3 regions of the Paenibacillus sp. FSL R10-2796 genome follow, and region 3 is predicted to be linked to each of the others. Evidence: riboswitches for the same ligand, from Rfam matches in the RefSeq annotation. Region 3 holds a riboswitch; each other region holds the start of a gene.

Region 1 (4,297 bases), 730 kb from region 3:
CAGCTTCCATTGTGGCAAGCTGGTTACCATTAAAGGTGGTCGGAATGGCAAAGGATTCAGTCGTGCCTTTTGCATCGCTTAATTTAGCTGTGTCATACACAATGACCTTAAGTCTCCACGCAACACCCTTGTTGAATTTCAGAGTCAGCACGGCATTTTCACCGTATTTTTGGGAAGCTGTGAGCTTTTTGAGTTGGCTGGCTTTGAGGGTAAGCTCCTCACCATTTAAGGTGTAATCTTTACCTTTGGTCAGATACTTTCCGTTGGCACTAATGGTGGTTAGCTTATTGCCGTTCAGGTTTAGCTTAACCTTGGTATCTTTGATTTGTGCACCTTTTTTTAGGTAGACCAAATCGCTTTCGGTGCTGGAGGAACGCTCCTTCAGACCAGACATTAATACATTGTGGAGTTCAGGATCAGACCACTTATAAGTTTTACGGTTGAAATGCTGCCCGTTATCCCAGAGCATGGAAGTCATTTTCTTTTCTTTCAAATAATAAGTCAGATACTCGAAGAATTTAAGCTTCTCGCCCTGTTCAATCACACCCGTGTCTTTATCGAAACCTAATAAACCAAATTCGCCGACGATGACAGGGATGCCTTTAGCTACAAATGTATTGTAAACGTTATCAAAAGTTTGAGTGATATCATTTTTTGTATCTTTTTCAAATGTGGTGTAGCCGGCAATGTTCACACTAAACGGCCAGAAGCCATAGAAGTGAACGGTCGCAATAATATTTGGATCGTTCAGAGCCGTAATCGTCTTATAGAGATGATCCATTCTTGTTTGCGTAGGTGAAGACTCTAATGAAGGTAATACAAGTGGGCGGAGGTCGTTTTTCCCACCGGATTTCCGCACGATTTGATAGAAAGAGTTATTAAGTTCAGTAAGCATTTGCTCCATTTTTGCTTCGTCTGTGCTTCCACCATCGGTGAACCGAGGTTCATTTATGCTCTCGAACATCAGCTTATCGGATTTGTCCTTGAAGCGATCGGCAATTTGAGTCCAGGCTGCATTATAACGTGCCAGCGTTTCATCGTGTTTTTCTTCCATATGGCTTACCCATAGCCAGGAATCATGATGGACATTAATCATGACATAAAGCTTGGCGTCCAGTGCCCAGCCGACAACTTCTTCCACACGGTCGAGGTAGGCCTTTTCTAGGGTATAGTCTGGTGCCGCACCCATGTGAGTATCCCAGGTCACAGGAATCCGAATGCTTTTATAGCCTTGAGCGGCGATCTTTTTAATAAGATCTTGGGTCACACGTGGATTGCCCCAGGAGGTTTCATCCTCACCTGTAGCATCTAAAGTATTGCCAAGGTTCCATCCGGGCTGCATTTCGTCTACATAGGATTGGATCTTACTCTTTGGCGCTGCCTTAGCTTGTTGCTCGTCCTTAGTTGCAGCTGCGGCCATGGATGAGAACAGAGAGAGCAGAAGAGCGGTGACAAGTGTCAATGATAAGAAGGATTTCTGGATTCGCGTAGTCATTGAATTCTCCTTTGTGAGATAAATTTAGGATGCTTGGACCTGGTTTTGACGCTGTACTCGGTGGTTAGATGAACACAAACACCTCCAGTTTTATTTTGTAAACGCTTTCTTAATATACCCTAACATAGAATACACTTAGCGAGTACCTTACTAATTTGTGGTAAATTCATATAAGAATTAGTGATTTAAATTAATTTACCCCACAGTTGGATAAAGAAATTATTTGAATAACCCTACTCGTAGAAATTGGTTATTCAATAGGATTATCTCTAGCTGCCCGTTATACAAAAAAGAAATATAACATGACAAAAGCATATATATTAGATATGATGAAGCATGAAAATTTAAAATTAGAAATAGGTGCCAACTATGAATGTTGCGGAAGTACAATCATAGATTGGTTAAATGGAAAGCGGGTGTGAATCCCGCGCGGTCCCGCCGCTGTGAAAGAGGAGTCCTTGCAAAATGCCACTGGGAAACTGGGAAGGCAGCAAGGGTGATGATACTTGAGCCAGAATATCTGCCTTTTTCTGTTACACCATCAAACTCTACGATCGATAGAGAGGTGCTTGAATAGTGTTTGCCAGCTATTACTGTGGTTCACTATCTTAACCTCTTGACGTTTATGTTGAGTGGTTTTTTTGTGGTTATGAGAAAGTTTATTCTGTTTTTTATCATAGGTATGAAGGGAAGGGTTATGGAAAAATGAAGAAAAATAAGTTTTTAGCGTGGTTACTTATTGTAGCTGTATTTATTACGACATTCTCTACAAGTGTAATCCCGGCTCAAGCAGATGGAGCAAGCTCTACCCTTAAAGGGTATGTATCTGTATCCGTAGAGAAATTCACCTTAGGCCAAGGGTATATTAAGGAACCTATTAAAGTTCCGATTTATGAAGGCGATAATGGCGCATCTTTAATAACACGTGCGCTAGGTGATGGGAATTATAGATATTTAGGAAATATAGATAGTGGTTTTTATTTATCAGAAGTTAAAGATAGTGGCAGAAGCGAAGTCAATATTCCACAATATATTTTAGATATGATTTCAGCCGATGGGAATACAGTCGGCACTAAAGCAGACCCCGAGTGGTTAAGTCAGTTTGACTACACCTCCATGTCGGGTTGGATGTATGCAGTAAATAATGTGTTTCCTCCGTTTGGGATGACCGATTATAAGCCTCAAGACGGTGACATCATTCGAACTCAGTTCACCACTTATGGCTATGGTTCTGATCTTGGCGGCTGGGGGGAAATCCCAGTTCAACTTGCCAATAAGGATGCTTTAACTGCGGAAATCGCCGAGATTAACAGTGCCCCTAATAAAGAAACTATTTTGGACAGACCAGTAGTGCAATCGGCAGTTTATGAAGCCTATTCCGTGCTCGAAAACATGGCAAGCTCTCAAATAAGTGTAGATCATGCGCTTGTCGGTCTTAATAATGCATTAGACATAGAACCCCCTGTTATTACAGTAAGTGGCATACAAGATAAACAGGAAGTATCCAATAAAGAAATAAGCTTCAAAGTAGCTGTCACAGACAATGTATATAGTGACATTACTCCAGAAGTGAAGCTGAATGGAGTTACTTTATCACCTGCAAATGGGGAGTACAAAGCTACTCTGAATTCAGGCAGTAATGTAATTACTGTAACGGCTCTTGACGGAGCTGGAAACAAAACAAATGTAACTTATCAGGTTACTTACAAACTGGAAACTACAGTTGCCGTCAAACAACAGTTAGATAAAAACCTTGCTTATATTTTAAATACTGTAAAGAATCCAACGTTTGGAACAGGCAGCGGAGAATGGTCGATCCTTTCTCTGGCACGGGCGAACTATACAGTACCTAACGGTTATTACGATCTTTATTACAACAATGTAGCTACGAAAATAGCATCAACCATTAAAGAGGATGGAAAACTCGACGCCAATAAAAGCACAGAGAATTCCAGAGCGATTCTAGGACTTACCTCTATCGGAAAAGATATCACAAATGTTGCGGGATATGATCTGAGAAAAGCACTGGCTGATTATCAATATATCCAAAAGCAAGGCAATAATGGTCCGATTTTTGCTCTGATTGCGTTAGATAGCCATAACTATGAGATTCCTGTAGTTGATGGAGTTACAGAACAGACCACAAGAGAAAAACTAGTTCAGTATATTTTAGATAAAGAGGTTAAAAAAGGTACAGCAGAAGCTGGTGGCTGGGCATTAGGCGTAACCAAAGCCGATGTCGATATGACTGCGATGGCGATGCAAGCTCTTGCACCTTATTATGCATCCCGTGATGATGTAAAAGCCGCCGTGGATCGGGCCATCCAATGGCTGTCCGATAACCAAAACAATCAAGGCGGATTTACAAGCTGGGGAAGCACTAGCAGCGAGAGTATCTCGCAGGTAATTGTAGCCTTAACTGGTGTAGGTGTAGATCCGCACACTGACGCTAGATTTGTTAAAAGTGGAAATTCGCTTATTGATGCATTACTTAGCTTTGCTGCACCTGAGGGTGGATTTAAGCATATCCTCACAGGCAAAGTAGACAATATGGCAACGGACCAAGGTACGTATGCTCTTGTGTCCTATGATCGTCTGATCAATCATAGCAACCGTCTCTTTGATATGAATGATGTACAATTAGAACAACCTACTACTGTTGTAGCCAAACAACAATTAAATAAAAGCCTTGCTTATATTTTAAATACTGTAAAGAATCCAACGTTTGGAACAGGCAGCGGAGAATGGTCGATCCTTTCTCTGGCACGGGCGAACTATACAGTACCTAACGGTTATTACGAT
Region 2 (4,297 bases), 560 kb from region 3:
CTGCTTACGGGATCATTGAGAGTAATGATGAGTTAAGTGCAGCTTACTTCCAGCGCGTGATGTCTGAAACTTATTTCCGTAAGCAGCTACTTGAGCCTTATATGGAATCAAGACTAGCTGCGGCGTCCAGATCTGCGGATATTCTGAGCTTTGTGCTCCATTGGGGGCGGTTCCTGCCAGTGGCGTTAGAGCAGTCTTTTGCTCAAAATGCTGTGAAGGATTATTTGCTAGAAAAGCTCCAGCTGGAGCATGATCCGGTGGCTTCTGTGGCGGAAATTCATGAAATTGTAGATAAGGCAGAAAAAGATCGCCGCAAAGGAACAGGAGTTGCTCCTAAGGCACTCTCCCTAATGCAGGATCTTGCTGCTTCAGCAGATAGATTCTTACTGAACCGCTTATCGCTTTCTGATATGACGCAGGAGGAGCTTCTGGAGGTAGTTTTTTTACGGTATGGTAATGTTGTCGATTGGCAGCCGCCACTGGATAGGATTAGCAAGCAGAAAGAGAATGCGCTGCGTGCCGCTTACCGCTGGTTTGGTGAAGAGAAGCCGAATGAGGAGATTTTTACAGGATTGTCTCCGCAGGAACTAGACGATGTGCAGCTACTGGGTCGTCGTTTGCTAAAAGAGGCGCGTGTTCTGGAACCCTTTGAACGGCTTCCGCTAGCCTTTTACTATACAACTCAGCGTGAAAGGGGTCCGCTGGATTACGATGCGCTTCTGGAGCTGTTAAAGCGTAAAGCCGGTTCCGACAAAGAAATCATCTATCGGTTTTTTGCTTGGTCGCAAGGCAATCCTTTATTTACGGTTTCGAATAAAAAGCTGCAACCGGGTTACCGTAAGGCGATTCTGAAGTATTTCCTGAGCAGTGATCGTGAAGCGTTCAAGAATCGGGAATTCCGAAAGAACTATGTCGCGGCAGCTCGGCCTGCTCTGCAAAATGTGTACAATGAAGCCCGCTCCCAACTGGCTTCCCCGCTGGCGCGCTGGATCAGCCGCAGCCGATTTCGACTCTTAATCTCCGGCTCCATTACGGGTATTCTGGTGATTATTGCAATTATCGTATTCAGTATGCTGCGTCCGGATGATACGAAGACGGCTCTGCCGGGGACAAGCCCTGAGCCGACCCCTGTTCAGAGTGCAGGCAATATGCTGCCTCCGGCTTCAGTATACTTGAAGGATCAGAGCGTCGAAGGAGATAAGGGGAGCAGCATATTGGTGTTCACCTTCGCAAGTGCAGATGACTGTGTGCAGTTTAAACCGACTGAGGTTAGTTTAATGTCTTCGTCTACAGAGATAGATAAAAGCTTTAAGGTCGCTGCTACAAATGGGACTTGTCCAGTGCCGTCAACGGATGGGACGGATGAGGGAAACGCTGCTGACGAGTCAGATGCCGCTGGCACTACTGGAGGAACAGCAGAAGGTGCAGACTCTACTAACGCTGTAGCTGATGCTTCTCCGTCCACTACGCCTTCCTCTGATACTGAGAACAGCACTGGGTTGCCTTCCGCAACAGCTGTGACTGAAGGTGAACAACCTTCCTATCAGGTTGAGGTTACATTGGAGTCTGGAGCGACAATTCTAGAGAAAAGTATGATCAAAGCCGGAAGATTTACATTGATCGTAGATCCCGATCCTAATATTCCACCAGCTTCTGATTCAAGTGCTGAACCCTCCCCGACTGCAAGTCCGGATGGAACAGTCGAATAACAAGCTTTCTGAACAGCAATAACTACCGGAAGGTGGCGTATTGCTGTTCATTTTTTTGCTGCCCATACTAAGCTTTTCTATAGACATGCTATGTATTAATAGATATGATTATGGATGTCAAAATAAGATACTACATACTGGAAAAGGTGCAGACTCTATCAATCTAGTCGTCTGCTTAAAAGGGAAGTCCGGTGCAAGAGTCCGGCGCGGTCCCGCCACTGTATGTGCGGAGCGTTTCTTCTATAAGCCACTGCCCCGAAGGTAGGGTGGGAAGGTGAAGAACAGCGATGAAGCATTAGCCAGGAGACCTGCCTTTTTCGTGAGCGTTTCTATTCTTCGTGGGGTAAGAATGTGGAACATATACAGATGGACTGTTGGCAGGAAACAAGCGCCGCAGCCTCAATTTGTAATCTTCCCTGACCGCCCTCCAAAGGGGCGGTCTTTATGTTATGCGTCTTATTCCCGGCAGTACCCATTCTTATACAGAAAGAGGTTAAACAATGAAGAAAATCATGTCTTCCAAGTTTGTAGCACTTGGGCTGGCCTTATTCATGGTCATTTCAATTCTAGGAACATCTCTTGCTCCGGCGGGACAAATATTTGCAGAAGCGAGCGCTGGCGCCGGTCTGGAGGCAACTGCCGCGGAGCGGATTAATGTTGCGGATGCGACTTATGCGGCTGCAGAATATCTCTTGAAAGGTGGCGTGCAATCGGATTGGCAAGCCATTGGATTAGCGCAAGCAGGGTACAAGCTGCCGGCTAGTTACCTTTCAGAGCTTGAGAAAAAAGTAAAGGATGCATCTGGCGATTTCACCAATGTAACCGATTATGCTCGAATCGTGCTCGCAGTGAGAGCGATTGGTGCAGATCCTACTAGCTTTGCTGGTAACGGAACGACTCCTGGCTATAATCTGATTGAGAAAATTTATAATAATAGCAAGATCAGTGAACAGACGCTTAATAATCCGGTATATGCTTTACTTGCGCTGGATTCTGGTAAATATAATATCCCAAGTGACGCGAAATGGACGGCGGATAAGCTCCTTACGGAGATTCTCTCCAAACAGAATCCGGATGGGGGCTTTGCACTAACCTCAGGCGCAAGTGAGCCTGATATGACAGCGATAACCTTGACGGCTCTGGCGGCACATAAAAATAATCCCGAAGCCTACTTAGCAGGGCTACAAGCCGTAGCTTGGTTATCTGCAGCTCAAGATAGCCATGGGGGTTACGGTGACAGTGCTGAAAGTAGCGCACAAGCAATCCTTGGACTCACATCCTTCGGAGTTGATCCTAGTGGATTAGAATACACCAAAAACAAAGTGGATCTAATGGAGAACCTGCTTAGCTATCGTCTAGCTGATGGTAGCTTCACCCATAGCCGTGGTGGAAGCAGTAATATTCTGGCGACAGAGCAAGGGCTTCAGGCGCTGGTTGCCTATAATTTGCTGTATAAAGGAAGCAACAGTAAGCTATACGATTTTTCCAAATCCTCCATTCAGAGCTCACTCATCTACGCCCCTGTAACGATTGAGGGACCACGGGCTACGTTGGCACAAGGGTACGCCTATGCTGGCAACGCACTTGGAGCGTTAGAGAAGCTGGCGCTTCAAACGAACTTGCCGATCACGAATCCTTCAGGCAGTTATGTGACTGGCATTGGAAATATTGTTGCTGGAAGCTTTGGTGGTTATGACGGATGGATGTATGTTGTATCACGTGACGGAAAATGGATTAATCCCGATGTAGGCATGAGTGATTTTGTACTTAAAGATTCAGATCAGGTACTGGTTTATTATGCCGGAGATGACACTAAGCTTGTGGATTCCGTTACGCTTTCCAAAGCAAATCTTAAAGAGGGCGATTCTTTTACCGTCACTGTAACTAGTAAGACGTGGAAATGGGACGCTGCTACGAACACTTCCTCTCCTGTAACTGCAAAAGCTGCGGGTGTTCAGGTCCAAATTGGAGCTCACAAGGTAACGACGAATGCTAAAGGTGAGGCCGTATTCTCAGGAAATGTGCCCGCAGGTGACTATACACTGACTGTAACTGGCTACCGTGAAGGCAAAGCCCCAACGATTGCTAAATATACAAAAGCTCTAAAAGTGATTTCTAAGAATGTAACAGCTTCGCTAACCGTTGAAGGCCCGGAAGGGTTGATTAGTGAGGGGACTTTGAAAGCCTCCAATGCCCTTGAAGCGTTGCAACAACTAGGGTCTACCGATGATTTTAAAGTAGATATCACCAAATCGTCTTATGGCAACTTTGTATCAGGTATCCATGGAGTTTCGCAAGGTACTTACGACGGATGGTGGAGCTTCGTGGTATCACGCGGCGGGGAGTGGATATATCCAAGTGTGGGTATGGATGCGTTCGAACTACAGGAATCCGATCGTGTGCTTGTCTATTATGCAGGAGAAAATACACAGGTTGTAGATGCTGTGGTGCTTTCCCCATCACACCCAAAAGCTAATGAAGCTTTTACTGTAAAGGTTTCACAGAAAAAGTGGGTGTGGAATCAGGAAAGCTTCACTTCTGATCCGGTTATCTCACCGGCTGCAGGTGTGCAGGTTTCGGTTGGTGAT
Region 3 (4,297 bases):
TAAATATATTCATTATTATGACTAGTATCAAACTTGATAACGTTTACTGGAAGACTTGAATAAGAATTCATTGATCCATTACCTAATTGACCAACCTCATTATTTCCCCATGTTATAACCGCATTTTCTGTAAGCGCTATACTATGTGATTCCCCTGCATCTATTTTCAATACATTAGACGCTTTCACTTTGGTAGGAGCAAGTTTTCTTTCAGTCGTGCCATCTCCAAGTTGGCCCTTGTTATTTCCTCCCCAACTCCAAACAGTCCCATCTGACTTTAATGCTAAAGAATAATTTCCACCACCGCTAATAGCGATTATATCTTTTAGTAGACCTACCCCATTTTCCCCTCTTACTTGGACAGGAAAACGACGTTCTATTGTAGAACCATCACCGAGTTGCCCATTATCATTCTGCCCCCAGCTCCATACGGTCCCATCATCTTTTAATACCAAGTTAAAATTATCTCCTGAACTAATTGCTTTAATATTTGTCATTGGAGGAGCATTATTCGGTCTCATTAGTATTAAACGTGGAATATTACTACCTACGAGGGTTCCATTCCCTAGTTGACCGTGATTATTGCCCCCCCAAACATATACATTTCCATTTGAAGAAAGTGCAATAGAATGTGTCTCACCAACATCTGAAGCTATGATATTCGTAAGAGGAATCCCATTTACTCCTTCGATTTGTTCAGGAATTGTAATTAACTCTGAACTATCCCCTCCTACTTGCCCATATTGATTATCTCCCCATCCCCATAATGATCCGTTCGATTTAACAGCAAGAGTATGATAGAATCTACTGCTAATATTATTTACATTTGATAATCCATAAATGGAAGTTGGAAAGACAGTAAAATCAGTCTGATCTCTAGCAGGACCCAAACCCAAAAACCCCCAATAATTGAATCCAAAAGCCGTCACTGTACCGTCAGTTTTCAAAGCATATGTGCTATAAGTACCACCAGTGATGCCTTTATTCATCGCAACCACATCGGTGCCAGCTAACTGTATTGGTTTATTACTAGATGGAGTTATAAAGTCTCCCAACTGTCCCATATCATTACTTCCCCATAACCATAAATCTCCATTTGCACCTATAAAACCACTCTTATCTATACCAGCATATATTTCCCCACCAACTTGTGCACTTTGAGTTAAAAATGGAACTAATCCATTAGTACTTTCACTTAAAAAAATAGATTTCATTAAATGCTTACCATGAGTAGAATTAATCACACTAAAATCATCATATGTGGATTCAACTACCGTTAAATTTTGATATGTAGAGTTTATTACAGAGTCTTGTTGATGACTCTCGTCACTAACAACTTTAAATTTAAGTATGTAATTGTCTTTCAATTTTTCTCCATTTATATTTGAAAGGGAGTACGGAGGTATATACAAAATATATTCTTTGGCGTTTTCCAAAGCAATTTGCGGGGTTATTATTAATTGATGACCTTCGATCGATTTCGTTATATCTATCGACTTGTTACTATTAATATCCACTAAATTAATCAAATTAAAGAATTGACCTTCGCTAATACCCTGATCAAATTCCACATTCAACGGAGAATCTTCTGATAAATCAATTGTTTGTTCTTCTGGAATCAATTTTAATCCAACAAATGACTCTTCTGATTTATTTATACTATCAGCATTCACATAAGATATAAGGCTATAAGATGCAATTAAAAGAAATAAGGCAAGCAAAAGTGCATTATATTTCTTCATATTTTTTCTCTCCTATCAAATAAATTCGCTCTCACGAAAATGTACAACTGATAAAATCAATTGTACAGTATTATTTAACAACTGATTCTATTTTGCCGCGGTATAAATATAGGAGAATTATCGATGGTGATACAACATCAGTAACCACTAATAGTACATGTCAACAGCAGCACCTCTGAAGCTAACAACGAAACATTTTCCGTATTTATGAATCTTTGAAATCCATTAAGAATGAACATAATTGATTCAATATCACTCTAATAAAATAAACAGTAAAGCACCAAAAAAAAATTTGGACATGACAAAAAACACCTCCCCCATCCTCGTGGGATCTCTGAATTTATTTATGGCAGGTATTCTGACTTCGCAGTTTATTAGGAATTACACCATCAACTGTTTTTAAAGTTAACAATGTAATTCTTAAGTGCGTTCACAGTGGCGGGACCGCGTTGGAATTTCACCAACATTCCCCTTTTAAGTCACATGGAAAGTTCTATGTGATCACCATAAATATTTATTTGAATAATATACCATGAAAAGAAAAATGTTCATATCAATATTTCTAATGACTTTTTTAACATTATTTTCACATGAGATTTTGCATAATTCATATTTTGTTACAGCGTTATGATCAGTCCGCAGCGAAATATCAGTGTTGTGTGAGCTGAGCAATAAATGGGCAGACGGGCAGTTAAATTTCTGAATATGCTTTTTTTATGTTCATTTAGCCCAACTACTTGAATTAACAAAAAAAGCAACCCCCTTGTTGGCAAGTCGCTTTTAACAAAATCTATTGTGAATCTTTAGTTATTTCTAAGACCCTACCGCTTAGCCTTATAAAACTCATGATACAGCTTCATCAGTGCCCTTTTCTCTATCCGCGATACATAGCTGCGACTGATTCCAAGCTCCTTAGCAATCTCCCGCTGTGTCCGCTCTTCTCCACCTGTATCCAATCCAAACCGCCCAACGACAACTTCTTTTTCCCGGTCATCCAGAATATCAAGGTTACGATAAATCTTACTCTTTTCGATCTTCAGATCTACTTCTTTAATGACATCATCAGCTTCGGAGCCAAGGATATCGATAAGTGTAATTTCATTACCTTCTTTGTCTGTCCCAATTGGGTCGTGCAGAGATACATCTTTACGAGTTTTCTTCAAGGATCTTAGGTGCATCAGAATTTCGTTTTCGATACATCTGGCAGCAAAAGTGGCTAGCTTTGTGCCTTTGTTCGGACGATAACTCTCAATAGCTTTAATCAGGCCGATGGTGCCGATGGAGATCAGATCCTCCATGTCTTCTCCGGTGTTATCGAATTTTTTCACTATATGGGCAACGAGCCGCAAATTATGCTCAATCAACAAATTGCGGGCCTTGGCATCTCCCTCAGCCATCATCCCTAAGTATCGGCTTTCCTCCTGCTCCGAGAGCGGTTGTGGAAATGCATTATTCCTTACGTATGATACCAGCAGCGTCAGTTCTTTGATCAGCAACGCAATCGTGCTTAAGAATCCAGGCAACTTGGCGACACCTCCCGCACTTGTACAATGAAACCGATCTGTTTGCCTTACGGGTTCATGGTCATCCTTATTGTATGTGGGCGTGCGCCTAGAAGTGCCTGTACGGGGGAAATTGTACAACCACAGAAATTTATTTTTCATACGAGAAATCAGTCATACTCTACTCAATTACTTGTCTTTTTAACACAATGTTGTTAGCGGTAATTCTCACTCTCTTTTGATAATAAATTCCGCTTCACTAGACGTAAAAACCTTTATGATGTCCTTATCAAAAGTAACCTTCAAAATAGACTCAGGTGATTGTTCAAGAATACCACCGCAAGAATCTCCCGACGGATCACCGTATACAGCCGAAGCCAGCCAGTGGATTCCAGGCTCAAGGAAAGTCGTCAGTGTAGGCAAAACAGTCCGGGGATGAAGCAGGTTTGTGTTGGCATTAGGCCAAATTAGCTCAGCCTTTTCATAGCCGATCAAACCCTTGACTCCGCTTGTTCCCCATGCTGTAGATACTGCGGCGGTTGTAAGGCCGATCTGCTGTTCCACCCCCGCTTCCTGACCAAGTGCGAAGCCGCCCTCTGCAGCGTCCAACGGTCGTCCGGTCTCGATCCGGTGTATCCGAATATGCCAGGGCAGCCCAGCAACGATCCAGGTCCGAACCTCCACATTAGTCCATGGCTTCCAGACGGAGTGCAGCACATTGTCCACAATTTTTGACTCCATATTCCGCCGTCTGACCCGATACAAGTTGTCCCCGCTCTCACTTAGAGCGAGCATGGAATCAAATGCCCCTTGAGACAATCCCCATTCGGAGCGGGGTACGCTGAACCCGAAGCCTGTTGAGTATACGAATTTCTCATACTTGGCAGACGTGTGGGTATGCTCATTCGTATATAGATGACCACTGTTGAAGGCAGCGACATGGCCGGAAGCAGGTTCGCGGACAATGACAAGATGCGCAGGTTTCTGGACTATAACTGCAGGAATATCCGGCAGCGGCAGTTCCTCTTCTTTCCAGAATGGATGCTCCGCGCT

The links. A riboswitch is a leader RNA that binds a small molecule or an ion and turns the genes downstream of it on or off. The one in region 3 is predicted to bind cobalamin.
Region 1: another riboswitch for cobalamin. It lies ahead of NST58_RS04450 (S-layer homology domain-containing protein); the one in region 3 lies ahead of NST58_RS07880 (Ig-like domain-containing protein).
Region 2: another riboswitch for cobalamin. It lies ahead of NST58_RS05115 (DUF4430 domain-containing protein); the one in region 3 lies ahead of NST58_RS07880 (Ig-like domain-containing protein).

Annotation. Positions count from the first base shown of each region.
Region 1 is NZ_CP150178.1:982,657-986,953, forward strand. Features, by position in the region: gene NST58_RS04445 (cellulase family glycosylhydrolase) at 1-1,495, opposite strand, end outside; cobalamin riboswitch at 1,837-2,038, shown strand; gene NST58_RS04450 (S-layer homology domain-containing protein) at 2,201-4,297, shown strand, end outside.
Region 2 is NZ_CP150178.1:1,151,398-1,155,694, forward strand. Features, by position in the region: gene NST58_RS05110 (glycosyltransferase) at 1-1,709, shown strand, start outside; cobalamin riboswitch at 1,837-2,040, shown strand; gene NST58_RS05115 (DUF4430 domain-containing protein) at 2,210-4,297, shown strand, end outside.
Region 3 is NZ_CP150178.1:1,712,719-1,717,015, reverse strand. Features, by position in the region: gene NST58_RS07880 (Ig-like domain-containing protein) at 1-1,742, opposite strand, end outside; cobalamin riboswitch at 2,073-2,266, opposite strand; gene sigK (RNA polymerase sporulation sigma factor SigK) at 2,564-3,265, opposite strand; gene NST58_RS07870 (DUF2264 domain-containing protein) at 3,473-4,297, opposite strand, start outside.